One region of the Streptomyces sp. RLA131 genome, then DNA from elsewhere that is predicted to be linked to it. Evidence: riboswitches for the same ligand, from Rfam matches in the RefSeq annotation. Region 1 holds a riboswitch; the other holds the start of a gene.
What was found. A riboswitch is a leader RNA that binds a small molecule or an ion and turns the genes downstream of it on or off. The one in region 1 is predicted to bind S-adenosylmethionine.

Region 1 (15,177 bases):
GCGGGAGGTGCGGGCGGCGAGGCCCGGATGCGAGGTGCGTCGATGGGATGCCACGGCATCTGACAGTAGTCAGCCGCACACGGGGAGTTCAAAGACCGCGCGTCCACCTGCGGCGCCCGCCCGGTCTCCCGCGCAGGTCACCTGCCGTACCGCGACAGCCCGTCATCACCCGAACGGGCCCCGCGTCGTGCCGGATTCGCCGGATACGTCAGGTACGTCAGATCCGTCGGCTGTGTCAGATCCGGACGCCGAACTGGAACGGCATGTCACTGATCGCCTCGTACCTGACCACCGTGCCGGTGCGCGGCGCGTGCAGCACCATGCCGTTACCCGCGTAGAGGCCGACGTGGTGCTGGTCGCCGTAGAAGATGATCAGGTCGCCCGGCTTGAGCTCACTCATCGTCAGGTGCGTACCGGCGCCGGCCTGGGCCTGCGAGGTCCGGGGTATGGAGACACCGGCCTGGGCGTAGGCCCAGGAGGTGAGGCCGGAGCAGTCGAAGGAGCTGGGGCCGGAGGCGCCGTAGACATACGGGGAGCCGAGCTTGGTCTTCGCGGCGCTCAGGGCCGCGGCGGCACGCTCGGTCGCCGAGGAGTCGCTGCCCAGGCTCACCCGTGAGGAGGCGCGGCTGGCGGCGGCCGCGTCCCGGCTCGCGATGGCGGCGCGCTGCGCGGAGGTGAGGGTGTTGAGGAGCTTTTGCGCCTTCTGGAGCTTGGCCTGGATCTCCTTCTTCTTGTCCGCCAGCACCGTGCGGGTCTCGTCCAGCTCCTGGAGCTTGTCGGCGGCTTCCGCCTTCTGCTGGTCCAGGGCACGCTTCTTGGACGCGATCTGCTTGAGCGCGTCGGCCTGCTTGCTGCTCAGCTGGTCCAGCGTGGAGGCCTTGTCCAAGTAGTCGTCCGGGTCGGCGGACAGCAGCAGCTGCACGGACTCGTCGATGCCGCCGCTGCGGTACTGGGCGCTGGCCAGCGAACCCAGTTCGTCCTGGAGGTCGTTGAGACCGGCCTGCTCGCGGGCCACCTCGTCCTGGATCTCGGAGACCTGCTTCTGCAGCTTCTGCTGCTTCTCCTTGGCGCCGTCGAGCTTCTCGGTCGCCTGCTCGGTCTCGTCGTAGAGCTTGTCGACCTGTGCCTTGACGCTCTTGACGGACTGCTTGGCAGGGGCAGCCTGCGCGGCCTGGGCAGACAGTGCGACGGCTGCCGCGGCGGTCGCGGTGAGTACGGTGACCCGGGTGCGACTGGCCGGCTTGGGACGACGGTGGGACGCCACGGAGGCGAGCTCCTTCTTCCTACAGCCGCCTACCGGCATCCCCGGGAACGTGGTTCCTTCCCCGGCTCCAAAGCGCACACTGGCGCGGCACTTCGGATTCGGCGGGACCCCCGCCACCATCCTGGATGGATGATCGAACTCGCGGAGGTACGAGCCCTGACCTTAGTGACCATCCCGTGATCGGTTCAAATCAAAGTGTGTAAAAACTAAGGCGCAACGCGTTTTCTTTACAAAGATCACACGCCCAGTACCGATCGCCTCACGCTGAGTTGATGTCAGAACCGAATCAGAACCGAATCAGACGCGCGCAAGTCGCTTCAGGAGCAACGTCGAAGCGACCGGACGCGCCCCGGCCTTCGCCACTCCGTCGGCAACCTCACGGTCGGCCGAAACGACCACAACGGGACGACCGGGAGGTTCCGCCCGAACCAGACGCCGGATCAACTCGTCGGCGGTCTCGCCCGCCTTGCTGAACAGCACCCGCACTCCGCGCGGCGGCGCCAGCAGCACCGGCGCGTCCAGATCCGCCCCGTCGAAGACACACGTCATCTCGGCGCCGCTCTGCGCGGCCAGTACCGACAGCCCGCCCAGCAGCCGCAGCCGCTGCTTCTCCAGCGGCAGCGCCGGATACCCGGTCTTGGTGACGTTGTAGCCGTCCACCACCAGATGCGCCTGCGGCAGCGCCAGCAACTGGTCCAGCAGCGCCGGGTCGTTCTCGGACAGGGCGCGCCGCGCGATGTCCTTCGGGCTGAACGAACCCGGCTTGGCCGCGTCCACCGTGTCGGCCGGCAGGATCCCCATGGTGTCGCGCGGCGGCAGCGCCAGCTCGCGCCGCAGCCCGGACGCCGCGTCAAGCACCGTGTCGAGCAGCAGCCGCAGCCGTACGTCCTCCACGCTGCGGCCCTCCCGCACGGCCCTGCGGCCCGCCTCCACCGCCGCCTCCGCCTCCGCGAGCCGGGACTTCAGCCGCCGCGACTCCCCCTCGGCGGCGGCCCGGTCGACGGCTCCGGTCGCGCGGACGTCCTCCAGTTCGTGCTCCACCTTGCGCAGCGCCGCCTCGGCCCGCTTGACGTCGCTGGCCGCACTGCGCAGCTTGCGCTGGAGCGACTCGGACTCCTTACGGGCCGCGTCCAGCTCGGCCCGGGCCCTCAATGCCTCGGTCCTGGACTGCTCCCGTACCGCCGTGAGCTCCTCGCGCAGCTGCGCCAGCTCACGGGCGGCTTCCTCCCCGGCCCGTTCGGCGTGGGCGCGCTGCACCTCCTCGCCGGCCGCCGCGACCAGCTTGGACCAGCCGGTCGGGCGCAGCAGATAGGCCGCCGCCGCCACGTCCAGCGGATCCACCGCGGGCGGCACCGTGCCGGACTCCAGGGCGCCGGCCAGTTCCGGCTGCGCCTCACGGAAGCGGGTCGCGATCCGCTGCCGGAAGGCCGGATCGCTCTCCAGGGCGGTCGCCAGCGCGGTCGCCGCGAACTTCGCCCGCCGGCTGGGGGTGAAACGGGCGTAGGGCCGCAGCTGCGACGGCAGCTCGGCGTGGGTCAGCCCGCCGAACGCGTCGGCCGCCAGGGCCACCACCCGGTGCCGTACGCCCTCCGGGAGGGGACGGTCCAGCGACTCGGCGGGCGGGTCGGAGGCATGCCCGACAACACCACCGTCGAGCTCATCAGCCTGCGGCTCACCGCCGGTCCGGTCCACCCGTCACTCCCGTCCGATCCTCGGCGCCTCCCCGTACGCCATTTCCCGTTCGTAACCATTGTCCCCGCAGGATCAGCCCTGCGCGGACTCCGGCTCCGACACGTCCGGGCGGTCGACCAGCTCGACCTGGTCCACGGCGTTGCACCAGCGGCAGCGCACCGACTCGACGGTCTCGTGCACGACCTCGGTCTCCTCGATCCGCGGCTCACCGGCCAGATCCAGATGCACGAACTCCACGACCTTGCTGGAGCGGGTCACGTCGAACCGGGTCAGATTGCCGCAGAGCGTGCAGCGCCACCGCGTGGTCGCGGTCGGCAGGGGAACCGGCATCGCAGGGACCTCTTTCGTACTGTCCGGAAAGAACCGGCTCTGGTTTCCGGCCACCCTAAGGCCTGGACCGTCCATTGCGCTGCGGCGAGGCACCCTGTGCCCCTTACACCCCTTCCGTCATCATCGGTCCATGGTCATCCCGGTGTACGACAAGAACCCGGTCCGCCGCACACCCGTGGTGACGTACACCCTCATCGGACTGTGCGTACTGGTCTTCCTGGCCGGACCCCCGGCGACCGGGGCCGTGTGCCGGCAGGCCGTCTGGTTCGCCCACTGGGGCGTGATCCCCGACGAGCTCTGGAACGGCCGGCTGCCCGCCGCGCGGCTGACCCTCCCGCACGGCTGCCCCACCCCGGACTTCACCAAGTCACCGGTGCTCTCGGTGCTCACCGCCCTGTTCGTGCACGGCAGTTGGGTGCATCTGCTCGGCAACATGCTTTTTCTGCACGTCTTCGGCGACAACGTCGAGAACCGGATGGGCCGGGCACGCTTCCTGCTCTTCTACCTGGCCGCCGGCTATCTGGCCACCTACGGCTACGCCCTGGCCCACGCCGGCTCGACGCAGACCCTCGTCGGCGCCTCCGGGGCGATCTCCGGGGTGCTCGGGGCGTATCTGTTCCTCTGTCCGCGGGCCCGGGTGACCAGCCTCTTCCCCTTCCTGTTCTTCCTGCCGCTGCGCTTCCCCGCCTGGATGGTGCTCTGTTTCTGGTTCGTCCTGCAGTGGCTGGCGGCCCGGATCAGCCAGCAGGGCCCCGGGGTCGCCTACCTTGCACATGTCATCGGGTTCGTCTTCGGATTCCTGTGCACCTGGGTCTGCTTCCGGCGACCGCATAGGCTTGAGGCCGCCCCGCCGGGCGCACCCTCGGCCACCCAAGGAGATCTTCAGCCGTGATCACCGCGATCGTCCTCATCCAGACCAGCGTCGACCGTATCCCCGAGATCGCGGAGGCCATCGCCGCCCTGGACGGGGTCAGCGAGGTCTACTCCGTGACCGGCACCTACGACCTGGTCGCCATGGTCCGGGTGGCCCGCCACGACGACCTGGCCGACGTCATCCCCGGCCGCATCAGCAAGATCCCCGGCGTCGAGGCCACCGATACCCATGTGGCCTTCCGCACCTACTCCCAGCACGACCTGGAGGCCGCGTTCTCCATCGGCCTGGACGCCTGAGTCAGCCCCGGTCGGGCACGCAACGGCCTTCCTCGGTGCGGTAGTTCCAGGCGGCTCCGTCGCGTACCAGCTCCGCGACGGCCGCCAGGAACCGGTCGACGTGCTCGTCGGGGGTGCCGGCGCCGAAGGAGACCCGGATGGCGTTGAGGGTGGCGTCGCCACCGCAGTCACCGGGCTCGTCGCGGTCGCCGAGCAGCGTACGCACCAGCGGATGGGCGCAGAACAGGCCGTCGCGGACCCCGATGCCATACTCGGCGGAGAGCGCGGCCGCGAAGTGCGAGCTGTTCCAGCCCGCCACCACGAAGGAGATGACGCCGACGCGCGGGGCGTCGTCACCGAAGAGGGAGAGCACCTTCACCTGCGGCACCTCGGCCAGACCGGCCCGCACCCGGGCGACGAGGTCCTGTTCACGGGCGACGAGGTCCTCGAACCCGGCCTCGGTGAGGGCGCGGCACGCGGACGCGATGGCGTAGACGCCGATGACGTTGGGCGAGCCGGCCTCGTGCCGGGCGGCGGTCTCGTGCCACTCGACGTCCACCCGGCCGTCCTCGCCCCGTGCCACCCGGCGCGAGGCACCGCCGCCGGCGAGGTACGGCTCGGCGGCGCGCAGCCAGTCGGCCCGCCCCGCGAGCACGCCCGAACCGAACGGGGCGTAGAGCTTGTGGCCGGAGAAGGCCACCCAGTCCACGTCCAGCTCCGCCACGTCCACCGGGTGGTGCGGGGCCAGTTGGGCGGCGTCCAGGACGATCCGGGCGCCGTGGGCGTGCGCGGCGGCGGCCAGCTCCCGTACCGGCCACAGCTCGCCGGTGACATTGGACGCGCCGGTCACACAGACCAGCGCCGGACGGTCCTGATCGCGGCCGGCCGCCAGCGCCCGGGTCAGGACGGCGACGGCCTCGCCGGGGGTGCGCGGCGCGGGCAGGCAGGTCAGGTCGGTGTCGCGCCAGGGCAGCAGCGCGGCGTGGTGCTCGGTCTCGAAGACGTACACCTGGGTCCCGGCCGGGACGGCGGCGGCCAGCAGGTTCAGCGAGTCCGTCGTCGAGCGGGTGAAGACCACCTGGTCGTCCTCCCGGCAGCCCAGGAACTCCGCCACCGTCCGCCGGCTCTGCTCGAACAGGTCCGTGGACAGCTGCGACAGGTACCCGGCCCCCCGGTGCACGCTGCCGTAGTACGGCGCGTAGGCGGCGACGTCGTCCCAGACCCGCTGGAGGGCGGGGGCGCTGGCGGCGTAGTCGAGGGCCGCGTACGTCACCTCGCCGCCGGTCACCAGCGGTACGAGGACATCGCGGCCGAGCACGGGCAGCGGGGTGCGGACGGACTGGTTCACGGGAGCAGACATGACAGAACTCCTGGGGGCGGCAGAGCGTGAGCGAGCAGGGAAGTGCCCTCGGCGCGGCCGCGACAGGCACGGACAGAGCGACGGGAGGGCAGGGAAAGCCGAAAACCGGGCCTCGGGCCCTATCGCATTCGCTTGCTCATCAGAAGAACTCCCGGATCCGCGCTTGCCGTGAGCCTCGCTGCTCACGGCCTGGTCATCACCCGGGGCACCCCGCCGCAGAAGGAGGGTTGCCGGACAGCGAGCCGGGGCTTGTGCGCTGTCACTCGTGACCTGCCGAAAATCATGCCACACGCGCTCCGCCGCGCAAGCGCCGGTCCGTATCGCGGACACCACGCTCCCCGTTCGCCGGACCGGCCGCGGAATCGCCCGGCCGGCGAACGGGGACAAGCGCGGCCACGGCACCGGCCGCGCCTTGGTACTGCCTGCGCCTTGGTACTGCCTGCGCCCTGGTACCGGCTGCGCCCTGGTACCGGCCGCCCCCTGGTACCGGCTACGCCTTGGTCGCCGCCGCCCAGCGCTCCAGCGTGCCCGCGGCCGAGCCGGAGTCGATCGACTCGGCGGCGCGGGTCATCGCGCGGCCGATCTGCTCGGTCAGCGTGCCCTCGCCCGGCTCGAACGCGACCAGCGCCGCAGCCGAGTTGAGCAGCACCGCGTCCCGTACCGGCCCCGGCTCACCGGCGAGGACCCGGCGGGCCACCTCCGCGTTGTACGAGGCGTCGGCGCCGCGCAGCGCCTCGACCGGCACCAGCTCGATGCCCACGTCACGTGGGTCGAAGGGCACCTGCGTGACGGCGCCGTCCCGCACCGTCCACACCTGGGAGGTGGCGGTCGTGGTCAGCTCGTCCAGCCCGTCGTCGCCGCGGAAGACCAGCGCCGAGGAACCCCGCTTGGCCAGTACGCCGGCCATGAGCCCGGCCATCCGGGTGTCGAAGCAGCCGATCGCGGAGGCCGTCACCCGGGCCGGGTTGGTGAGCGGGCCGAGGATGTTGAACGAGGTCGGCACGCCCAGGTCCCGCCGGACCTTGCCCACGAACCGCATGGCGGGGTGGAACTTGGCCGCGAAGCAGAAGGTGATGCCGGTCTCCTCGACGATCTCGGCGACCCGCTGCGGTGACAGCTCCAGGTTGATCCCCAGCCGCTCCAGTACGTCGGAGGATCCGCTCGCCGAGGACGCCGCCCGGTTGCCGTGCTTGACCACCCGGACCCCGGCGCCCGCGATGACGATCGCCGACATCGTGGAGATGTTGACCGTCTTGGCGCGGTCGCCGCCGGTGCCGACGATGTCGACGGCCGGTCCGGGGATCAGCAGCGGCTCGGCGTGCGCGTACATCGCCTCGACGAGGCCGAGCACCTCCTCGACCGTCTCGCCCTTGGCGCGCAGCGCCACCATGAAGCCGGCGATCTGCGCGTCGCTCGCCTCACCGTTCATGATCCGGTTCATCGCCCACGCGGTGTCGGCGGCGGTCAGGTCCTGCCCGGACAACAACGCGCTCAACAGGTCGGGCCAGCTCATGAACCGCTCCTCGCTCCCAGTGACGGACGTCTGCGAAGCCTATCGGCGCCGGGGCACGGCAAAGGGCCCCGTCCAACCCACGGACGAGGCCCTTCCCGGTGGCACAGCGCTACGGAGTCAGTGGTGGCCGTCGCCGCTCATGATCTCCTTGTACTCCTCGCCGGTCGGCTTCGGGATCTGCGTGTCCCTGCCGTACAGGCTGTGGGACAGCTTCGACCGGAGCTTCGCGATCCGTCCGGCCTTGCGCTCGACACCGTTCTCGTCGACCTCGGGCCCGATCTCCAGCGGCCGCGGCTGGTCGTGCTGCGTGAGCGTGTACAGCGCGCCCTGCGGCAGGGGCTCGTGGATCTCGATGAACTCACCGTGCGGCAGCCGCTTGATGATGCCGGTCTCGCGGCCGTGCAGCACCTTGTCGTGGTCCCGTCGCTGCAGGCCCAGCGCGATCCGCTTGGTGGCGATGAAGACCAGCACCGGCAGCACGAACACACCGATCCGGACGATCCACGTGATCGTGTTGATCGACAGGTGGAAGCGGGTGGCGAACAGGTCGTTGCCACCGCCGACCATCAGGATGATGTAGACGCTTATCCACGCGGCACCGATGCCGGTACGGACCGGCTTGTTGCGCGGGCGGTCCAGCAGGTGGTGCTCCCGCTTGTCGCCGGTGGCCCAGGACTCGATGAACGGCCAGGCGCCCAGGAAGGCCAGCACCACCGGGAAGACGATCAGCGGGATGAAGACACCCAACTGGAGCGTGTGGCCCCAGGCGTTGATCTCCCAGCTCGGCATGACACGGATCAGGCCCTCGGCGAAGCCCATGTACCAGTCGGGCTGCGCGTCGGTCGACACCTGGTCGGGACGGTACGGCCCGTAGGACCAGACCGGGTTGATCGACACCAGGGCCGCCATGGCCGTGATGACGCCGAAGACCAGGAAGAAGAAGCCGCCGGCCTTCGCCATGTACACCGGCAGCAGCGGCATGCCGACCACGTTGTTGTTGGTGCGGCCGGGCCCGGGGAACTGGGTGTGCTTGTGGTAGAAGACCAGGATCAGGTGGGCCACCAGCAGGCCCAGCATGATGCCCGGGATCAGCAGCACGTGGATCGTGTAGAACCGCGGGATGACGTCGTGGCCGGGGAACTCGCCGCCGAAGAGGAAGAACGAGATGTACGTGCCCACGATCGGCGCGGACAGCACCGCGCCCTCCATGAAGCGGATACCGGTACCCGACAGCAGGTCGTCGGGGAGCGAGTAGCCCAGGAAGCCGTCGAAGAAGCCCAGGAACAGCAGCAGGAAGCCGAAGAGCCAGTTGATCTCGCGCGGCTTGCGGAAGGCGCCGGTGAAGAAGACGCGCATCATGTGCACGAACATGCCGGAGACGAAGACCAGCGCGGCCCAGTGGTGGACCTGACGCATCAGCAGGCCGCCGCGCACGTCGAAGCTGATGTGCAGCGTCGAGGCGTAGGCGTCGGACATCCGGATGCCCTGCAGCGGCGCGTACACGCCGTCGTAGGTCACCTCGGACATGCTCGGGTGGAAGAACAGCGTCAGATAGACACCCGTGAGGATGACGATGATGAAGCTGTAGAGGCAGATCTCACCGAGCATGAAGGACCAGTGGTCCGGGAAGATCTTGCGCATGTTGGCCTTGGCCAGGCTGTAGATGCCCAGCCGGCCGTCGGCCCAGTCGGCGACCCGCTCGCCCGCGGGCGCCTTGCCGCGCGGCTGCGAGCTGTCGTTCGGAGAGGTCACAGTAGCCATCAGCCACGCTCCCAGAAGCTCGGGCCCACGGGCTCCGCGAAGTCGCCGAGCGCTTCGAGGTACCCCTCGTCGTTCACGCTGATCCGCAGCTGCGGCAGGGCGTGGCCGGCCGGGCCGAAGATCACCCGTGCGCCGTCGGCCAGGTCGAAGGTCGACTGGTGGCACGGGCACAGCACGTGGTGCGTCTGCTGCTCGTACAGGCTGATCGGGCAGCCGACGTGGGTGCAGATCTTGGAGTACGCCAGGATCCCCTGGTGCGCCCACTCGCGGGACTGCTTGTCCTTGATGTTGTCCGGAGCGATCCGGACGATCATCAGGGCCGCCTTCGCGATCTGCTCCTGGAAGTCCTCCTGGTCCTCCTCCAGGCCCTCGGGCACGGCGAAGGTGAGAGAACCGACGGCCACGTCCTCGGGACGCAGCGGCTCGTTGGTGTTCTGGTTGATCAGCAGCTTGCCCTTGGTCCACAGGGTGTGCCGGAGCTTGTCCTCCGGCAGCGGGCCCAGGTCACGGAGCAGGACGACACCGGAGAGCGGCACCAGGGCCAGCGCTCCGAACATCGTGTTGCGGATCAGCTTGCGACGGCCGAGCTGGCTCTCCTTGGCGCCCTGCGCGAAGTCGGCGAGCACCTTGGCCCTGACCTCGGGCTCGGCCGAGATCGCGTGGCGGTCGTCGGCGACCTCGACATCGGACATCAGGGTGCGGGCCCAGTGGACCGCGCCCGCGCCGATGGCGAAGAGGGCGATGCCGAGGGTCATACCGAGCGCGAAGTTCAGCGCGCTGATGTGACCGATCGGCCAGATGAATACGATCTTGTCGACCGGGATGGCCACGAAGCTGGCGATGAAGGCGACGGTGGCGAGCATGGACACGGTGAACAGCAGCGCCACCGTGCGCTCGGAAGACTTGGCGGCCTTCTCGTCGATGTCCTGACGCCGTGGCTCGTGGGGCGGCAGGCCGGGGTCGGCGAAGGGGTTCTCCGCGACCTCGCCCGCGTGAGCCTCGCGCTCACTTGGCAGCGTTTCTTCTGACATGTCCTGACTCACGACTTCTTGGCCTTGGAGGTGTGGGCGGCGACCCAGATGGCAACGACGATCAGGGATCCGAGGCCGAAGATCCAGCCGAACAGACCCTCGGTGACCGGACCGAGGCTACCCAGCGAGAAACCGCCGGGGCTGGGGCTGTCATCGCTGTTCACCTCGTTCAGGTAAGCGATGATGTCCTTCTTGTTCTGTGTCGTCAGGGTGCTGTCCGGGAAGGACGGCATGTTCTGCGGGCCGGTGAGCATGGCCTCGTAGATGTGCTTGTTGGAGACACCCTCAAGGCTGGGGGCGTACTTGCCGTTCGTCAGCGCGCCACCCTTGCCCTGGTAGTTGTGGCACTGCGCGCAGTTGCTCCGGAACAGCTGGCCGCCGTTGGCGACACTCGCGTCCGTCGTGCTGGTCTGCTCCTTGCTCGGCGTGGACGGTCCGGGGCCGAGCGAGGCGATGTACGCGGCGAGCTGGTCGATCTCGGCCTGCGTGTACACCACCTTCTTCGCGGGGATCTGGGCGCCCGGCTGCTGAGCCGGCATACGACCGGTACCCACCTGGAAGTCCACGGCCGCGGAGCCGACGCCGACCAGGGTCGGGCCGTCGTTCTTGCTGCCCTGCCCCGACGTACCGTGGCAGCTGGAGCAGCCTACGGCGTACAGCTTCTTGCCCTCTTCGATGGCAAGTGACTGCTGCGTGTCATCGGCTACGGCCTTCTGCGGAGCGAGCGCGGCGTACAGCCCCCCGGTGGCCGCGAGCGCGAGAAGTAGGACGACAAGCGCCGCCAGCGGGTGGCGCCGTCGTGCGGAGAGCTTTTTCACGGATTACCCCGGTGTCAGGATCTCTTGCGTCGATGGTTCTGGAAGTGTGATCGGGAGCGCGCCCGGTCCGGGCGGCCCGATTACTTGATCATGTAGATCGTGGCGAAGAGGCCGATCCAGACGACATCGACGAAGTGCCAGTAGTAGGACACGACGATGGCCGCAGTGGCCTGCTCATGGGTGAACCTCTTGGCCGCGTAGGTCCTGCCCAGGACCAGCAGGAAGGCGATCAGACCACCCGTCACATGCAGACCGTGGAAGCCGGTCGTCAGATAGAACACCGAACCGTACGGGTCGGAGGAGAGCGAGAGGCCGTCCTCCTTCACGAGGTTGGTGTACTCGTAGATCTGACCGCCGACGAAGACCGCTCCCATGATGAACGTCAGGCTGAACCAGGCGCGCAGCTTCTTCACGTCGCCGCGCTCAGCGGCGAACACGCCCATCTGGCATGTGAAGGAGGAGAGCACCAGGATCACGGTGTTCGTGAAGGAGAACGGAACGTTCAACGCCGAGGCGTGTTCCTTCCAGAACTCGGCACCCGTGACCGAGCGGAGGGTGAAGTACATCGCGAAGAGGGCCGCGAAGAACATCAGCTCGGAACTCAGCCAGATGACAGTTCCGACGCTGGTGAGGTTCGGCCGGTTGACCGACGGGTGCGCGTGCCCGGTATCTACTGCAGTTGCTGTCGCCACGACCGACATTATGTCGGTCGCTTATCCCGCCCTCACTCCGGGGGGTGCCATTCGGAGTGTCAAGGACCCGGATGGTCCCCCTAACGAGCGACCTCTCCTCCAAGCGGGCAGTTCAGGAGTAAGGTTCGGCAGCAGTCAGGCGACTCCGCGAAGACGAGGAGGCACGGATGCAGGCGACCGCCACGGTGCTGGTCTACAGCGACGACGCGAACACCCGGGAGCAGGTCCGGATGGCCGTCGGAAGGCGTCCCGCGTCCGACGTGCCGCCGGTGGAGTTCATCGAGTGCGCGACACTCCCGGCCGTCATCAGCACGCTGGAGCGCGGCGGCGTCGACGTGTGCGTCCTGGACGGCGAGTCGGTGCCCGCCGGCGGGATGGGCGTGTGCCGTCAGATCAAGGACGAGATCTTCAACTGCCCGCCCGTACTGGTGCTGATCGGCCGCCCCCAGGACTCCTGGCTCGCCACCTGGAGCCGCGCCGACGCCGCCGTCTCCCACCCCGTCGACCCCGTCGACCTGGCCGCCGCCCTCGCCGACCTGCTGCGGCACCGCCTCTCCCTCGACGCGTAACGGCTGCGCCGGGCGTGCGGGGACGGGCCACGGCCCGACCCCGCACGCCCGTCAGGCCTCCGGCTGGAGACGGGCGGTAGCGGCCATGGCGTCCTGGAGCGACGCCGGGGCGTCGACCGCGGGTGCGCGGACGCCGGCGGCGCTGCCGCGCTGCCAGGCCGTCCAGGACAGGTTCCAGTCGCCGAAGCCGTTGTCGAAGGGCGTCATCATGGGGCCCCGGCTGTGGACGACGCGGACCACGTCTCCGCGGCGGACCTGGTCGAAGAACCACTTGGCGTTGGCCATGCTCATTCCGGTGCAGCCGTGGCTGACGTTGGCGCGGCCCTGGGATCGCACGGACCAGGGGGCGGCGTGGACGTACTCGCCGCTCCAGGTGACCCGGGTGGCCCAGCGGACGGGCAGATCGTAGGCCTCCCTGCTGCCCTGGGCGATGCCGACGGTGGTGCTGTCCATCCGGACGAGTGACTCCTGGCCCAGGACCACCTTGATGCCGTTGCGCGTGTCGAAGCCCGGCTTGCCGGTGGTGACGGGCAGGGTGCGGACGACCCTGCCGTCGCGCCGGAGGGTCATGTGGTGGGTGCGCGCGTCGGTGACCGCCACGACGCGGTCGCCGGTACGCAGCGTCAGCGGCTTGGCCGCGCCGCCGAAGAGGCGGTTCTTGATGTGGACGCCGTCCAGGGTGCTGACGACGTCGATACGGGCGTGGGCCGGCCAGTAGATCCGCGGTCGGTAGTGCAGGGTGCGGCTGTCCACCCAGTACCAGGCGCCCTCAGCGGCGACAGGAGCCGCGTTGACGTGCAGGTTGCGTTCTACGACGGCGCGGGCCGCCCGGCCCCTCACGGGGGCGCTCAGCGCGGCGGTGACGGGCTGGCCGACACCGTAGGTGCCCGTGTCGGGGCCGAAGGAGACCCGCAGCCGCTTGTCGGCGGCGGCGGTGTCGAAGCCGAGGACCTTGCGGCCGGGGCGGCCCTTGCTGTCCTCGGTGCTCACCCGCACCGTGTAATGGGCGCCTGCGGCGAGCGGGGAGGTGCTGCGCCACCTGGTGCCGTCGGCGGAGAGTCCGCCCCGCACGTAGCGGCCTGCGGCGTCCGTGGCCGTCACATCGGTGAGCCGGTGGCCATCACCCTTGACGGTGACTTCGAGCGGCTTCTTCGGATCGGTCCTCTTCGAGCCGATGCCCGCGTACGAGACCTGGCTGGTCGCGTCGTAGGGCGCCGAGGCGAGGGGGTCGCCGCCTCCTCCGCCGCAAGCGGCGAGGGGAGCTATGAGGAGGGCACCGATCGCTGTCCGGCAAAGAGTTGAGTGACGCATGCTCTCACGCTAGGAAACCGCCGGTCCGCGCGCCCGCCGAGCGCGTGCGAACGGGCGACGACGCACGGGGGCCCGGGCACCTCGCGGTACCCGGGCCCCCGTGTCCGTGGGCGTCAGCCGCTCACTGGGTGCGGTTCTCACCGCGGTAGTACTCGAAGACCCAGCCGAAGAGTCCGACCATGATGATCGGCGCCGAGAAGTAGGCCAGCCACCAGCCGAAGATGATCGCGAGGAAGAAGATCGCGCCACCGAAGGCCAGGGAGAGCGGCTGCCAGCTGTGCGGGGAGAAGAAGCCCAGCTCACCGGCGTCGTCGGCGACGTCGGCGTCCTCACGGTCCTGCGCGCCGGTGTCCGCGCGGCGGGCGGTGAAGGCCAGGTAGAACCCGATCATCACACTGAGGCCGAAGGACATGAACAGCGCGGTGGTGCCGACGGCCTCCTTCGACCAGACGCCGTAGACGATGGCCATCGCCAGGATGAAGACCGACAGCCACAGGAACATCTTGCCCTGGAACTTCACTTGCCGGCCTCCTTCTCATCGGTGCCCGCGAGAGCCTTCTCGCCGTCGCCGACGTTCTCCAGCTGGTCCAGGGCCGCGATCTCCGGGTGGTGCAGGTCGAACGCCGGGGATTCGGACCGGATACGGGGCAGGGTGAGGAAGTTGTGCCGCGGCGGCGGGCAGGAGGTCGCCCATTCGAGCGAACGGCCGTAGCCCCACGGGTCGTCGACCTCGACCTTCTTGCCGTACTTGGCCGTCTTCCAGACGTTGTAGATGAACGGCAGTATCGACAGACCGAGCAGGAAGGAGCTGATGGTGGAGATGGTGTTCAGCGTGGTGAACCCGTCCGCCGCCAGGTAGTCCGCGTAGCGGCGCGGCATGCCCTCGACGCCCAGCCAGTGCTGGATGAGGAAGGTGCCGTGGAAGCCGATGAACAGCGTCCAGAAGGTGATCTTGCCGAGCCGCTCGTCCAGCATCTTGCCGGTCCACTTGGGCCACCAGAAGTGGAAGCCGGAGAACATCGCGAAGACGACGGTGCCGAACACCACGTAGTGGAAGTGGGCCACGACGAAGTACGAGTCCGAGACGTGGAAGTCCAGCGGCGGGGCCGCCAGGATCACACCGGTCAGACCGCCGAAGGTGAAGGTGATCAGGAAGCCGATCGCCCACAGCATCGGTGTCTCGAAACTCAGACTGCCCTTCCACATGGTGCCGATCCAGTTGAAGAACTTCACACCGGTCGGTACCGCGATCAGGAAGGTCATGAAGGAGAAGAACGGCAGCAGCACACCGCCGGTGACGTACATGTGGTGCGCCCACACCGTCACGGACAGACCCGCGATGGAGATCGTCGCCGCGATCAGCGAGACATAGCCGAACATCGGCTTGCGGCTGAAGACCGGGATGACCTCACTGATGATGCCGAAGAACGGCAGCGCGATGATGTACACCTCTGGATGCCCGAAGAACCAGAACAGGTGTTGCCATAGCAACGCCCCGCCGTTGGCGGCGTCGAAGACATGCGCTCCGAACTTGCGATCCGCCTCCAGCGCGAGCAGCGCGGCGGCCAGCACCGGGAAGGCGAAGAGCACCAGGACACCGGTGAGCAGGACGTTCCAGCAGAAGATCGGCATCCGGAACATCGTCATGCCGGGGGCGCGCATGCAGATGATGGTGGTGATGAAGTTG
Region 2 (15,177 bases), 5.5 Mb from region 1:
CCACCACTCACCGCGAATCAGGGCCCTCCGAAGGGGGCGAGTGCTACCGGACGGCGCAATAAAGCCAGCAGGCCGGCGCACAACCATCCGCCCGTCACAGCAGCCGGACCGGGTGCTGCACCCCCGACGCCCGGGCCGACCTCGCCGTCTCCGCCCCCGAGGAGAACGCCGCCGGCGCCGTCTGGTCACTGCGCGGCGCCACCACCGGCCTCACCACCACCGCCACCATCGCCTTCGGCCCCACCGCACTGGGCGCCCCCGCCACCGCCGCCCGGTTCGGCGGCAACTTCGGCAACGAGAACGGGCCGAACCTCTGTCCGCCTGCGGGTGCGTAGGACGGCCGTCGTCCGGAATCGGTGCGAAAGCCCTGCGGGGCGCGTGCGGCATCCGTAGCGTGTGCGGTCACGAGGTACACGTGACAGGGGGAAACGTGACCGCTGCGGCTTCGGGCACCCGGCAGGGGCAGCGCCTCTGGCTCGCCCTGGTCTCCACCGCCACCATTGTGCTGGTGGTGACGACCTGCGACCAGGTCGGTCATCCCGGCACGGTGCTGCAGGTCGTCGCGGCTTCGGCGACGGTGCCGGGGGTCCTCGCGCTGGGTCAGTTCCTGCTCCTGCGCAGCGGGCACGTCGAGCCGGCGACGATCGGGGTGGCCGGGCTGAGCGCGGCGATCATCGGGGTCAACAGCACGACGGGCAACGGGCGGATGGTGCTCGGCGTGCTGATCGCGCTCGCGGTGGCCCTGCCGTTCGCGCTGCTGAGCGGCTATCTGGTGCTCAACGCCGGGCTGGGCTACGCCATGGTGTCGGCGGCCGCTGTGCTGATCGGCGCGGACCAGCTGGTCGCGGAGGTCGTGTCCCGACCGGTGAACACCTATGCGCCGGCCCTGACCGCGCTGGGGTCGCAGGACCTGTGGTTTCCCGGTGTCTTCCTCTTCGCCGTGGGTCTGTTCGCCGTGACGGCGTTCTGCGGACCGGCGCTGGAGGCCCGGTTGCGGCCCGACGACACCGGGTGGATCAGGCCCGCCCTGCTGGTCTTCGTCCCGGCCTTCCTGCTGGCCGTCCTCGCGGGACTGTTGTACACGGCACATATCCAGGCCGCCACGCCGGGCGGCCTGGGCCGGGAATTCCTCACCGTGTGCCTGGTCGCCCTCACCGCGGGCGGCTGCAGCCTCAGGACCGGGGAGGCGGATCTCGTCGACGTCGTCGTCGGCACGGCCTTCACGGGCGCCCTCATCACCTGCCTCGCGGTGAAGGAGGTCACCGCCTCCCGTACCTCCCTGGCGCTCGCCGCCACGGGGCTCGTCTTCATCCTGCTCGACCTGGCCCGGACCCGACGGGTGACGGAACCCGTCGGCCCGGGCCCCGTGCCCGCCCCCGCGCCCGCCCCCGACTGAGGGCGGCCTCGCAACAGAGTGCGGGCCGGCCGGCGAAGCCGGCAGGTTCCACCGCGCCGAGGTCTTGGCCCCGGGTCCCGGGCCCACCATGATCGGAGGTGGGGCTCCTGAGAGCGGGCCCAGGATCCGATCCGGAGGCAGCTCATGCGCAGACCCGTACCGGGCACACCGCTCACCCGGCGCCGGACCGTACTGGCCGGGGCCGGGGCCGCGGTGGCCGGACTGGTGATCGACACCTCGGCACCGGCCGCCATGGCCTCACCGGGTGGCACCCCCCAGCACCTGACGAACCGCCAGCTCGCCGGACAGCGGGTGATCTACTCCTACCCCGGCCTCACACCCCCGGCGAGTTTGCTGAAGCGGATCCGCGCGGGCGAGGTGGCCGGGGTGATCTTCTTCGGCGGCAACATCAGCAGCAGGACACAGATCGCCTCCGTCATAGCGCAGCTGGTGGAGGCCCACGCCGCCGGCCCGGTCAGCCTGCCGCTGCTGCTGATGACCGACCAGGAAGGCGGGCTGGTGCGCCGCCTTCCCGGGGAACCGGTCCTGTCCGAGAAGCAGGTCGGGCAGGCCGCCGACCCCCTGGCGGCGGCCACGGCCGCGGGCACCGGCGCCGGGAAGAACCTCGCCGGGGTGGGCATGAACCTCAACCTCTCCCCGGTGCTCGACGTCTACCGCGAGGCCGGCGACTTCATGGACCGCTACCAGCGCTCGTACGGAAAGAACGCGGCACAGGTCGGCAGGCTGGGCGCGGCGTTCGTCACCGCCCAGCAGGCCACCGGGGTGGCCGCCACCGCGAAGCACTTCCCGGGTCTCGGCGCCGCGGCGGCGGACCAGAACACCGATGCCGGGCCGGTGAGGCTCGGCCAGTCACTGTCGACGCTGCGCTCCGTGGACGAGGCCCCGTACAAGGCGGCCATCGCGGCGGGCGTGCGGCTGGTCATGGTCTCCTGGGCGGTCTATCCGGCGCTGGACGCGCACCATCCGGCCGGGCTGTCCGCGACCGTGGTCCGCAAGGAGCTCCGCTCCCGCCTGGACTTCCGTGGCGTCACCATCACCGACGCCCTGGAGGCGGGCGCCCTGAGCGCTTCGTACAGCACCGGGCGGCGGGCGCTGCTGGCGGCCGAGGCCGGAATGGACCTGCTGCTGTGCTCGGCGCAGAAGGTGAGCCAGGGCGAGGCCGCCGTCACGGCGCTGGCCGCCGCGCTCGACGACGGGTCGCTCGCGACCGCCGACTTCCTGTCGGCGGTGGCCCGGATCACCTCGCTGCGCGCCGCACTGCGCTGACCGTGGCCCCGCCGGACAGCGGCGGGAGCCCCTGGGGGGAAGGACACGGCGATGGACGACGGTACGACGCTGTACGGCCCGGCGGAGTGGGAGGGGGCGCCCGTGCGGTACGGCCCGGTAGCCCGGGTCGCCGTGCTGTCCGATGTGCACGGCAACATCCCCGCCCTCGAAGCCGTGCTCGCCGAACCGGATGTCGCCGGCGCCGGCCTCGTCGTCCTGTGCGGTGACCTGACCTGGGGCCCGGAACCGCAGCGGACGTACGAGCTGATCGCCGCGCTGGGCGAGCGCGCCCTGTGCGTGCGGGGCAACGGGGACCGCTACGCCCTGGAGATCGCCACGGCCGTACGACGGCCCACCACACCGCGCGAGTCCTGGATTCCCGCCCGGCATTCGCCCGAGGCCGTCGCGTTCCTGGCCGGGGTGCCGTTCAGTGTCGTCGTCGGCGTCGACGCCCTCGGTCCGGTGCTGTTCTGCCACGGTTCACCCCGAAGCGACCATGAACTCATCACCCCGGGGACGCCGGCCGCACGGTTCGCCGAACTGGCCGCCGCCGTCGACGCGCCGACGATCGTCAGCGGCCACACGCACCTGCAGTTCGACCGGGCCGTGGCCGGCCGGCGCAGCGTCGGCCCCGGCAGCGTGGGCCTGCCCTTCCACGAGGGCGAACCCGGCACCGCCTACTGGGCCCTGCTCGGCCCCGACGTCGCGCTCAGGACCACCCGCTACGACGTCGAGGACGCCGTCGAGCGCACCCGCCGCTCCGGCGATCCGAGCGCGGAACGCATCGTCTCCCTGCTGTACGGCCCGCCCACTCCGGCGGAGATCATCGAGGACGCCGAGACCCGGGTCTTCGCCCACTGAACGGAAACGGGGCCGCCGTGTACGGGCCCACGCGGCCCCACACGAGGGTCAGGCGCAGTAACGGACCAGCCAGTCGTTGTCGGGGTCACGCCCGAAGCAGGGGTCGTTCGGCGGGACGGAAGGCTGCGACTCCACGGTCCGCGCGAGCGGTATCCGGGCAGGAAGGCTGCCGAAGCGCGCGGAACGGAGGGCGGCGGACGCGTCCGCGACGGGCGCGGTGTCCTCCGAGGTCGCGGAGGTCTCGCGGGGCGGCGTCGACGGCATGGTGTACCCCCACCGGGTCGGGACCGCCGGAGTACGACGGCTCAGTACCGCCATGATACCGGGGCCGGTCCGGGCCCGGCCGGTCCCGCGAGCGGTGGTCAGGGGTTGACCGCGAGGACCAGGTAGGCGGCGAGGACCGACAGGTGCACGCCGCCCTGCAACGGGGTCGCCCGGCCGGGGACCACCGTGAGGGTGCCCACCACCACGGTGAGAGCCAGCAGCACCATGTCGCTCGGCCCGAGCCCGAGCACCAGCGGGCCCGGCAGCCAGAGGGACGCGAGCGCGACCGCCGGCACGGTGAGCCCGATGCTGGCCATGGCGGAGCCCAGCGCGAGGTTGAGGCTGGTCTGGACCCGGTCCAGCCTGGCCGCGCGCACCGCGGCGATCGTCTCGGGCAGCAGGATGAGCAGTGCGATCACCACGCCCACCACGGAGGAGGGCAGCCCGGCGGCGCGTACGCCCTCCTTGATGGTGGGTGACTCCACCTTGGCCAGGCCGACCACCACGACCAGTGCGACGGCCAGCAGGCCGAGGCTGGACAGCGCCGTCCGGCCGCTGGGCGGTTCGGCGTGCCGGTCGGCGTCGATCGGCTCCCCGGCCCGGTCGACGGGCAGGAAGTAGTCGCGGTGACGCACCGTCTGGGTGAGCACGAACACCCCGTACAGCACCAGCGAGGCCACCGCGGCGAAGACCAGCTGGCCGGAGGAGAACCGGGGGCCCGGTGAGCTGGTGGTGAAGCTCGGCAGGACCAGGGTGAGGGTGGCCAGCGTGGTGACGGTGGCGAAGGCGGCACCGGTGCCCTCGCTGTTGAACACCGCGACCCGGTGCCGCAGCGAGCCGACCAGCAGGCAGACGCCGAGGATCCCGTTGCAGGTGATCATCACCGCGGCGAAGACGGTGTCCCGGGCCAGGGTGCTGTTCTTCTCGCTGCCGTCCGCCATCAGCGTGACGATCAGTGCCACCTCGATGACGGTCACGGCGACCGCCAGCACCAGCGAGCCCAGCGGCTCGCCCACCCGGTGCGCGACGACCTCGGCGTGGTGCACGGCCGCGAGCACCGCCCCGGCCAGGAAGAAGGCCACCACCACGACCACGGCGACGGGCGGCTCGCGCCCCCAGGTTCCCGCCAGCACCGGCAGAGCCGCCAGGGGCACGATGGTGCTCCACCGGGAGGCCCAGCCCCGCACGCGTTCGACGACCATGCCGTGATCCTCACAGAGCCCGGCCGCGCCCGCCTCCCCGGTCAGCCGGCCCCGGCCGCTCAGCGGCGGTGCCACTCCTCGGCCAGGAGCTGGTAGGAGCGGACCCGGTCGGCGTGGTCGTGGGTGATGGTGGTGATCAGCAACTCGTCGGCCCCGGTGGCCTCCTGGAGCTGTTCGAGCCGGTCGGCGACCTGGCCGGGTGAGCCGACGAACTGGGTGTCGAGGCGGTCGTCGACCAGGGCGCGGTCGGCGTCGCTCCAGGTGTGGGCGCGGGCCTGTTCGGGGGTGGGGAAGGCGATGGCGCCCTCGGCGGTACGGATGCTGCGGACCCACAGGCCGTAACCGGTGGCCAGTTCCCGGGCGGTGGCGGCGTCCTCGGCGACGACGACATCGGCGGAGACGCTCAGGTACGGCTTGTGGAGCTCCTCCGACGGCTGGAACGCGGCGCGGTATCCCTCCGCGGCCTCCAGTACGGTGGCCGGGCTGACGTGGTAGTTCGCCGCGAAACGCAGGCCGTTTCGCCCGGCGACGTCGGCGCTGACCCCGCCGCTGCTGCCGAGGATCCACACCTCCAGTTCGGCGCCCTCGCCGGGGACGACATGCGCTTCGGTGCCGTTCTCGTCGCGGTAGTCGCCGCGCAGCAAGGCCAGGATGTCGTCGATCTGTTCGCCGTACTCCTGGGCCTCGGCGTTCGGCTGGCGGAGCATCCGCTGCTGGAGGGCCACCCGGGGCGAGCCGAGCAGATGTTCGAAGGAGAACCGCGGCGGGATCAGCAGTCCGTTGGGGGCCCGCCCGTCGACGACGGGGGTCGTGGTCGGCGGGGGTGGTCCGGCGTCCTTGGGGGGACGGCCGGCCGACCGGCCGAGGCCGAGGTCGAGCCGTCCGGGGTGCAGGGCGTCGATCAGGCCGAACTCCTCGACGGTGGACAGGGCGGTGCGGTGGCCGAGTTGCACCGCACCGGAGCCGATCCGGATCGTGGAGGTCGCCGAGGCCGTCAGGGCCAGCAGCACGGCGGGCGAGGTCCCGGCGACGCCGGGGTTGAGGTGGTGTTCGGCGAACCAGTAGCGGGCGTAGCCGAAGTGTTCGGTCCGCTGCGCGAGGTCGATGGTGTTGCGCAGTGCCTCGGGCGCGGTGGAGCCGGAGGAGATCGGGACGAGGTCGAGGACCCCGAGAGGTATACCGGACATGATCGGGGCTCCTCAGGCGTCGGTGCGCACGGACACGGGACCGGGCCCGGATACGGACCCGTCAGCGGGCTCAGCGGTAGGACCGGCGAGGGCCGGGGCCCAGGGGAACGGCGGGTCGGGGATCTCCCGCCGCAGTACGGGCGCGATGTCGGACTGGAAGAGTTCGAGCGCGGCGCGGTGCTGACCGTCGGTGAGACCGCCCGCGTCGGCGTGCAGGTGCAGCACGCTGTGCCCGAACTGCTCGTGGTAGCGGTGCACCTTCTCGATCACCTGCTCGGGGCTGCCGATCAGCGCCGAGCTGCGCTCGACGAAGTCCTCCAGGGTCGCGAACACCGGCTCGACGCCCAGCCGTTTCTGGAAGCCGAGATGGCCCTCGAAGACCGGCCGGTAGTCGGCGATCGCCTGCTGCGAGGTGCGGGCGGCGTAGTAGCCGGCCGTGCCCGCGCCGACCACGGCCCGGGCCGGGTCGTGTCCGTAGTGCGCCCAGCGCTCCCGGTAGTGGCGGATCAGTTCGGCGTACGGGCCTATCGGATGGGTGACGTTGGCGGAGAAGAGCGGGTCGCCGTAGCGGGCGGCCAGGTCGACCGACTCACGGCTGGTCGCGCTGCCGTGCCAGACCCGGATGGGCTGCTGGAGGGGCCTGGGCCACACCTCGGCGCCGTCCAGGGCGGGGCGGAAGCGCGGTTCGGCGGTGACGGTGTCCTGCCGCCAGATCCGGCGGAAGAGTTCGTAGCTCTCGGCGTTGCGGTCCCACTGGTCCTCGGGGGTGACGTGGAACAACTCGCGCTGGGCGGTGCCGTTGCCCTTGCCGATGATCAGGTCGAGGCGGCCCGCGGACAGGTGGTCCAGGGTCGCGTAGTCCTCGTAGGCGCGTACCGGGTCGAGCAGGCTGAGCGTCGTGACGGCGGTGAACAGCCGGATCCGCGAGGTGAGGGCGGCGATGTGGCTGAGCACGACCGGCGGCGAGGAGGAGATGAAGGGCCGTTCGTGACGCTCTCCGACTCCGAAGCCGTCGAAGCCCAGTTCCTCGGCGAGCAGGGCGTTGCCGATCACCTCACGGAAGCGTTCCGTGGTCGGTTTCAGGACGCCGGTCACCGGGTCCGGGGCGTGCACGATCAGGGTGATGGCCAGGAACTTCACGATGCCGCCCGCCGCTCGGCCGGTTCCGCGCCGCCCACGGCGGGGAGGGCCAGGCCGAGGTGGTCGCGCAGGGTGGTGCCGGTGTACTCGCGCCGGTACACGCCCCGCTCCTGCAGCAGCGGGACCACGGTGTCGGCGAACGTGTCCAGGCCGCCGGGGGTGATGTGCGGGACGAGGATGAATCCGTCGGACGCGTCGGCCTGTACGAAGGAGTTGATGGTCTCGGCGACGGTGGCCGGCGAGCCGACGAAGGACTGCCGGGCGCTGGTGGCGATGACCAGCTCACGGATCGACAGCTTCTCGGCCTCGGCGCGCTCACGCCACTCGCGGGCGGTGGCCAGCGGGTCCCGGTACATCCGTACGCTGGCCCGTCCCCGGGCGATCGTGTGCTCCCCGAGGTCCGGATCGATGTCGGGCAGCGGCCCGTCGGGGTCGTAGCCGGACAGGTCGCGGTTCCACAGCTGTTCGAGGAACTTGATCGCGGTCTGGCCGCTGACCTGCTGCCGCCGTACCTCGTGGGCCAGTTCCCGTGCCTCGGCGTCGGTGTCGCCGAGCACGAAGGTCGCCGCCGGGAGGATCAGCAGCTGGTCGTGGCTACGGCCGTGGCGGGCGAGGCGGCCCTTGACGTCGGCGTAGAACTCCCGGCCCGCGTCCAGGGTGCTGTACCGGCTGAAGATCGCGTCCGCGCCGGCCGCCGCGAACTCGCGTCCCTCGTCGGAGTCGCCCGCCTGGAAGATCACCGGGCGGCCCTGCGGGCTGCGCGGGACGTTGAACTGGCCGGCGATGTCGAAGTGCCGGCCCTGGTGGACGAACGCGCCGGCCCGCGCGTCGCGCAGGAAGGTGCCGGACTCCTTGTCGGCCACGATCTCGTCGCCGTGCCACGAGTCGAACAGCTCCTCGGCGGTCCGCAGGAACTCCTGCGCCCGCGAGTAGCGGTCCTGCTGCGGGAGGAAGCCGCCCCGGCGGAAGTTCTCGCCGGTGAAGGCGTCCCAGGAGGTGACGACGTTCCAGGCGGCGCGGCCGCCGGAGAGGTGGTCCAGGCTGGCGAACTGGCGGGCCACCTCGTACGGCTCGTTGAAGGTGGAGTTGATGGTGCCGGTCAGGCCGAGGTGTTCGGTGACGGCGGCCAGCGCGGACAGCACGGTGAAGGTGTCGGGCCGGCCCACCACGTCCAGGTCGTAGATCCGGCCGCCCTGTTCGCGCAGCCGCAGGCCCTCGGCGAGGAACAGGAAGTCGAACTTGGCGCGTTCGGCGGTCCGCGCGAAGTGCGCGAAGGAGCTGAACTCGACGTGGCTGCCCGCCTCGGGGTCGCTCCACACGGTGGTGTTGTTGACGCCGGGGAAGTGGGCCGCGAGATGGATCTGCTTCAGGGGCTTGCTCATGGTCGGAAGATCCCTCCGGCTCAGACGGTGGCGTAGCGGTTGGCGGGGCGGGCGAGTCCGAGCAGCCCGCGCAGGGTGTCGGCCTCGTACGCGTGCCGGAAGGCGTCGCGGCGCCGGAGTTCGGGCACCAGGCCCCGGGTGACGGCCTCCAGGTCGCGGCCGATGGCGCCGGGGCGCAGCCGGAAGCCGGTGAGTCCGGCCCGCTGCCAGTCCAGGAGGAGGTCGGCCAGTTGCCCGGGGGTGCCGGTGAACACCTTCGCGTCGCTGGTGTACGGGTGGCCCGCGAGGCCGTCCAGGCGTGCCTTGCGGTCCGCCGCCGCGCCGGGTTCGTCGTCGAGGAACACCACGAGGTCGCCGAAGATGTGCACGGTTTCGTCCGCCCGGCCGGCCTCGGCCTGCGCGGCGCGGATCTCGGCGACGACGGCACGGGCCTGGTCGCTGTCGTGGGGGGTCACATAGCCGATGTCGGCCGACCGGCCGATCAGCCGGTACGGAACGCTCGCGTGCCCCAGCGCGCTGACCGGCGGCTGGCCCTGGGGCGGCCGGGGGGTGATCGAGGGGCCCTTGACGCTGAAGTGCCGGCCCTCGAAGTCGATGTAGTGCAGCTTGTCGCGGTCAACGAAGCGCCCGGTGGCGGCCTCGCGGATCTCCGCGTCGTCCTCCCAGCTGTCCCACAGGCGGCGTACCACCTCGATGTGGTCGGCGGCCTCGTCGAACAGCTCGGCGATCAGCTCCTGTACGACCGGGTCCGTCAGGGCCGCCGCGTTCTGGAAGGCCTCGGCCGGCAACTGCGGCAGCGTACGGCGGCCCAGGTGCGCCGCCTCGTGCCGGCGGGACGACACCTGGACCCGCAGGCCGGCGCGGCCGGTGCTGACGTAGTCCAGGGTGGCGATCGCCTTGGAGATGTGGAACGGCTCGGTGTGGGTGGCGACGACGGTCGGTACCAGTCCGATGTGGCGGGTCAGCGGTGCGACGCGGGCGGCGATGAGCACCGCGTCCAGCCGTCCGCGGACCTCGTCGGTGCGCCCGTCGGGTTCGGTGGGCCGGGAGGACTGGAGCCCGAAGGCGTCCTCGAAGGTGACGAAGTCCAGCAGTCCGCGCTCGGCCTCGGTGACCAGGTCGGTCCAGTAGCCGGCCGTGAGCAGGTCCTGGGGGCGGGCCTCGGGCTCCCGCCAGGCGGCCGGGTGCCAGCCGGCCCCGTCGAGGGCGACCGCGAGATGCAGCGGCGCGGGCGGGGACGCGGGTGAGGAGGGGGAATCCGTTGAAGCGGGGGAAGGGGGTGCTGCGGACATGAAGGGGGCTGCCTTCCTGATCGACCGTACGTGAACGCCGGACCGTGAACAGGAGGGTCCGGCGGCGGGGAACAGGTCAGGAACAACAGAGCGCGCCGGCGACGCGCTGGAGGTCGATGTGGTGCCGGGAGTACAGGTGGACGCAGCCGCGCGGGGCGAGAACGGTGACGACGAAGCGGCTCGGCACGGGTCGCACCACCATCACCTCCACCCCTCCGGCTCGGCGGGCCCGGGGGCCGCACCGGCATCGCGCTTGCGGGCCCCGTACGGACCCGCCCGGTCGTCACCTGGAGCACCCCGCCGCGTAGGAGGGTTGCCGGTCAGCAAGCCAGGGCTTGACGCTGACGCTCGTAACCTGCCGGGAACGCTACGCGAGGCCGCAGCACCGCGCAATCCCCGGAAGATCAAGCTCGCACTGTGACCTCAAACACCGGGAGGACGGCGTCTATTCCGCGGGCCGTGTGACAGGTACGGCCTTCTTGACGGCCTGCCGGGGCGCACTCACACTGTTGGCGACGGTCACGATTGTCAGCGCTCACCGGGCAGTTCGGGCCCGGTCGGTCATCGGCCCCGGCCCGCTGACAGGCAACCCTTCCACCGCGACGGGGTGCCCCGGGTGACGACCGGGTCCCGCCGGTGCGGCGGGGCAAGTGCGGTCTCGTGATGCGCGAGGCCTCGACGGTGACGGGACCGGCGGAGATGCCCAGGACGGCCAGCACCCGCGCAAGCGCCCGCCGGGCCACCCGGCGGGTCTCTGCGAGCCGTGCCTGCTTCCTGACCAGGCGCCGTCACATCGATCTGCTGCGGCTCCGCAGCGCATGCGGTCCGACCGCCTGACCCGGTCCGGCCCCGTCCTGTCCTGACCCGCGTCCTGCCGGGTCGTCCGGGCCGCCACGGCAGTCCCGGGTCCAGGCGCGGCGAACCCCGCGCCCCGGACCCCCTCCGGAGCTCCACCACCCCCAGGGAGAGCCATGTCCGAGACAACTCTGCGCAGTTCGGTTCCGGCGGCGTGTCGCGACCTCCGCCCCGGCCGGCCCGTCCACGCCCCGCACTCACCGGCCCGCGTCGGCCAGCGCTTCCGCAACCGGATCGGCGCGAACCTCGGCGGGGGCTTCTACCCCGCCCCGCACCGCTACCTGGTGTACCTCTCCCCCGGCTGCCCGCTCTCGCTGCGTGTCTCCGTCACCCTGGACCTGCTCGGTCTGCGGGACTCGGTCGGCACCACGGCGCTGCCCTTCCCGGACCGCGCCGGTGGCGACCCGCTCGCGCCGCTGCGGGCGGCGTACGAGACCACCTGGCACCACTACAGCGGTCCGCTGACCGTGCCCGCGCTGAGCGACCGGTGGAGCGGACGGATCGTCAGCAACCACACACCGGACATCCTCCGGGACCTCGCGACCTGCTTCGGCGACCCGGACGCGGGCGGCCCCCGGCTGCGTCCGCGGGCCCTGGCCGCGGACATCGACGCCATCCGCGAACTCCTGGACGAGGACATCACCCAGGCCGCCCAGCGGGCCGGCGCGGCGCCGGCCGCGCACCGCACGGGGGAGGCGGCGGAGACGCTGCTGACGGCACTGGAGCTGCTGGACCGGCAGCTGGCCGCCGGACCGTATCTGCTGGGCGACGCCCTGACCGCGGCGGACGTGGACCTGTGGGTGACGCTCGTCCACCTCGAAACCGTGCACCGGCTCCACCTGGACGCCGACGCGGTCCACCGTATCGGCGCGTACGACCGGCTGTGGGCCTACGTACGGCGGCTGCGCGCGCACCCGGCCTTCGGCGGCAACCTCTGTCCGGAGCACATGGCGCGGCTGCACCGCGCGACCTGCCGGGGCCCGGAGTCCTCGGGCGCCGCCGTCGCGCTCCCCGGGGTACTGGGGGCGGGCCGGGGTTGAGGGCTGTCCCGTAATCCCCGGCCGCGAACTCCGGCAATGGCCGGCCGGCCACCGCACACCCCCACCCACCTGACCACGTCCGGCAGGCGTCAGCCGTCGCCCGCCCAGGCGGCGGACACACCCCTCCGGCTCCGAACACGACCTACCACCCACTACAGAACCTACGCGCGGGGCAGCGGGTGGGCGGCCAGGTCGTGCAGGATCTTGACGCGCAGCGGGTCGGTCGGGGGCAGGCCCAGGTCGTCGGTGATGGCCAGGGCCTGCCGGCGGGCGCGGTGGGCGGCGCTGTCGTCGGCGGCGTCCTCGTAGGCGTCGGCGAGGTAGGCCAGTCCGGCGGCCTCGCTGTGGACGTCGCCGGTCGTACGGAAGAGCCGGAGCGCCTCCTCGTAGCAGTGCACGGCCTCGGTGTGCTCGCCGAGCCGGCGGTGGATGTAGCCCAGGCTGTCCCAGGTGTGGGCCTCGCTGCTGAAGCTGCCGGTCAGCCGGGCCAGCTCCAGGGCCTGCTGACAGTACGTCAGAGCCTGGCGGTGGGAGCCGAGCTGGGAGTTGAACCAGCCCAGGTGGTTGAGTGCGGCGGACTGGCCGCCGCGGTCGTCGGCGGCCCGGTAGTGGCGCAGGCTCTCGTGGGCGTGGGCGAGTGCCTGCCGGGGGCGACCCTGGGCGCCGGCCAGCCGGCCCAGGTGCTGGTGGACCCGGGCCTGGCCGGCGTGGCCGCCGGCCGCCGCGAACAGGTCGAGGGCGCGCAGATAGTGGACGCGGGCCTCGTCGGGGCGTTCGAGCCGGTCGTGGGCGACGCCGAGGCCCCGGTGGGCACCGGCCTGACCGGCGGTGTCGCCGTCCCGTTCGGCGGCGGCCAGGGCGATGGTGTGGGTCTCGGCAAGGACCTGCCAGTGCCCCTGGAGGTCCAGGAACGTCGACATGGCGGCGGCCAGCTGCCAGGCGTGGCTGCGGGATTCCTTCGCCGCCCGTTCCACGGCGGCCGTCAGTATCCGGTGTTCGGCGCGGAACCAGGCCAACGCCGCCTCGTGGTCGTCGGGTTGTTCCGTGACGGCGCCCGGGTCGGCGGCCGGGTAGGCGATCAGGTCCAGCCTGCCGGTCAGCAGCGCGTCCGCGTTGCGGGCGGTGGACAGGTAGTGGCCGAGCATGCGGCGGGTGGCGGCTCGCCGGTCCTGGTCGCTGTCGTGGGCGGCGACCAGTTCGGCGGCGTACTCGCGCAGCAGGTCGTGGAAGCCGTAGCGGCCGGGGGCGTGTTCGGTCAGCAGGTGGCCGCGCAGGAGTTCGCCGAGCAGTTTGCGGGCGCGGGGTACCGGCACGCCGGCCAGTGACGCGGCGGCCGGCAGTCCCGCGTCGGGCCCGGGGTGCAGGCCGAGGAGCCGGAACATCCGGGCCGCCTCCGGGCTGAGCGCGCGGTATGACCAGGAGAACACCGCCCGTATCTGGGTGCTCGGGTCGCCGCCGTCCAGGGCGTCCAAACGGCTGCCCGCCTCCCGCAGTTCGCGGGTGAGCGCGGCGAGCGGGATCCGGGGCTGCGCGGCGGCCTGCGCGGCCACGATCGCCAGCGCCAGCGGAAGCCCCGCGCACAGTGCGACGATCTCCTGCACGGCTCCGGGCTCGGCGGCCACCCGGTCGGGGCCGAGCCGCGCGGCCAGCAGGTCCCGGGACGCCTCGTGACCGAGAAGGTCGACGGACAGCAGATGGGCGCCCTCGGTCACGGACAGGCTGGTCAGCAGGTTGCGGCTGGTCACCAGGGCGGCGCAGCCGGGGGCTCCGGGCAGCAGCGGACGGACCTGTTCGGCGTCGCGGGCGTTGTCGAGCACCACCAGCACCCGGCGTCCGGCCAGCAGGCTGCGGTACAGGGCGGCCTGGGCCTCCGGATCGGCCGGGATACGGGCCGACGGCACCCCGAAGGCGTCCAGGAAGCCCCGCACCGCCGCCTCGGGACGGGTCACCGCGCCGCCGGTGTCGAAGCCGCGCAGGTTGACGTACAACTGGCCGTCCGGGAAGTGGTCCTGGGTCTGTCGGGCCCAGTGCACGGCCAGGGCGGTCTTGCCCACGCCCGCCGTCCCGGACACCGCCGAGATGACCACGGCCGCCGGCTGGCCGCCCGTCCGGCTGAGGACGGCCGGGGCGAGGAGTTCCTCCAGCCGGCGGATCTCCTCCGCACGGCCGGTGAACCCCATGACGCCCATGGGGAGTTGGGCGGGAACCGCGGTGGGCCAGGGCGCCGGGGTCCGGACCGGTGCCGACGCCTGGACAGGCGCCTGGACAGGCGCCTGGGCCTGGTCCTGGATCTGGGCCTGGTCCTGGATCCAGGCCCGGGCCTGGATCTGGGCCCGGATCTCGGCCGGGGCGGGTCCGGGCGGTGTCGCCCGACGGGTCGTGGCGGCCGGTGCGGCCGGGTCGCTGCGCAGGATCTCCTGATGGGCCCGGCGCAGGGCCGTCCCGGGATCGGCGCCCAGTTCCTCCGCCAGCCGGCGCCTGAGGGCCTCGTACGCGTTGAGCGCCTCGGCGCCGCGACCGGCCGCGTACAGCGCCCGCATCAGGGCCTCGGTCAGCGGCTCGGCCAGGGGGTACTCGCCCAGCAGATCCGTCAGCGGCCCGATCACCACGCCGGTACCGCCCAGCCGCAGTTCGGCACGGGCCCAGTCCACGGCCGCGTCCACATGCTGCCGCCGCCACGCCTCGCGCACCCCGTCCGGCCACTGGCCGCCGAGTCCGGCCAGCGGGGCGTCGCGCCACAGGCTCAGCGCGTCGCGCAGCAGCGACACCCGTAGGTCGTCGGGGACCCCCGTCTGCCTTGCCCGGTCGACCAGTTGCCGGAACCGGTGCACATCGACCTGGTCGGCGCGGGCCTGCAGGACGTATCCGCCGGAGCGCCGCAGCAGGCTCACCGGATCGGGCCCGGCGGCGGCCGCCAGCGCGCAGCTGCGCCGGATCCGGGCGACATGGGCGTGCAGTGCGCGCCGGGCCCCGTCCGGCGGGGCGGTGCCCCAGACCCGCTCGATCACCACGTCGACCGGGACGGGCCGGCCCGCGTCCACCGCCAGCGCGGCCAGGACCATCCGGCGCTGCGGTGGTCCGATCTCCACCGGCCGGTCCCCCACCGCCAGTTCCACCGGTCCCAGTAATCGCACGTCAACCATCGCGTTCGCCCCCGAACTGCATCCACCGGCCTGGTCGCGCCCCCGCACGTGGCGGGCGACAGCCTATCGGCAAGCTCCTCACCCACACAGGAGCGCGAGGCTGAATACGCATCGGGCCCGCAACGGGG

Region 2: another riboswitch for S-adenosylmethionine. It lies ahead of RWE79_RS35995 (glutathione S-transferase C-terminal domain-containing protein); the one in region 1 lies ahead of RWE79_RS11185 (aminotransferase class V-fold PLP-dependent enzyme).

Annotation. Positions count from the first base shown of each region.
Region 1 covers NZ_JBWDOQ010000002.1:2,238,870-2,254,046, forward strand. Annotated here, with positions in the region: gene RWE79_RS11155 (C40 family peptidase) at 1-54, opposite strand, end outside; gene RWE79_RS11160 (C40 family peptidase) at 236-1,264, opposite strand; gene RWE79_RS11165 (NYN domain-containing protein) at 1,562-2,956, opposite strand; gene RWE79_RS11170 (hypothetical protein) at 3,029-3,286, opposite strand; gene RWE79_RS11175 (rhomboid family intramembrane serine protease) at 3,417-4,178, shown strand; gene RWE79_RS11180 (Lrp/AsnC family transcriptional regulator) at 4,175-4,456, shown strand; gene RWE79_RS11185 (aminotransferase class V-fold PLP-dependent enzyme) at 4,458-5,795, opposite strand; SAM riboswitch class IV at 5,950-6,066, opposite strand; gene trpD (anthranilate phosphoribosyltransferase) at 6,286-7,308, opposite strand; gene qcrB (cytochrome bc1 complex cytochrome b subunit) at 7,426-9,069, opposite strand; gene qcrA (cytochrome bc1 complex Rieske iron-sulfur subunit) at 9,069-10,100, opposite strand; gene qcrC (cytochrome bc1 complex diheme cytochrome c subunit) at 10,109-10,918, opposite strand; gene ctaE (aa3-type cytochrome oxidase subunit III) at 10,999-11,619, opposite strand; gene RWE79_RS11215 (hypothetical protein) at 11,778-12,179, shown strand; gene RWE79_RS11220 (L,D-transpeptidase) at 12,231-13,490, opposite strand; gene RWE79_RS11225 (cytochrome c oxidase subunit 4) at 13,612-14,010, opposite strand; gene ctaD (aa3-type cytochrome oxidase subunit I) at 14,007-15,177, opposite strand, start outside.
Region 2 covers NZ_JBWDOQ010000002.1:7,749,231-7,764,407, reverse strand. Annotated here, with positions in the region: gene RWE79_RS36050 (hypothetical protein) at 95-286, opposite strand; gene RWE79_RS36045 (hypothetical protein) at 431-1,396, shown strand; gene RWE79_RS36040 (glycoside hydrolase family 3 N-terminal domain-containing protein) at 1,541-2,683, shown strand; gene RWE79_RS36035 (metallophosphoesterase family protein) at 2,735-3,544, shown strand; gene RWE79_RS36030 (hypothetical protein) at 3,593-3,808, opposite strand; gene RWE79_RS36025 (calcium:cation antiporter) at 3,907-5,010, opposite strand; gene RWE79_RS36020 (LLM class flavin-dependent oxidoreductase) at 5,070-6,197, opposite strand; gene RWE79_RS36015 (LLM class flavin-dependent oxidoreductase) at 6,210-7,337, opposite strand; gene RWE79_RS36010 (NtaA/DmoA family FMN-dependent monooxygenase) at 7,334-8,719, opposite strand; gene RWE79_RS36005 (LLM class flavin-dependent oxidoreductase) at 8,740-10,011, opposite strand; gene RWE79_RS36000 (putative leader peptide) at 10,088-10,213, opposite strand; SAM riboswitch class IV at 10,256-10,367, opposite strand; SAM riboswitch class IV at 10,529-10,670, shown strand; gene RWE79_RS35995 (glutathione S-transferase C-terminal domain-containing protein) at 10,983-11,906, shown strand; gene RWE79_RS35990 (AfsR/SARP family transcriptional regulator) at 12,068-15,049, opposite strand.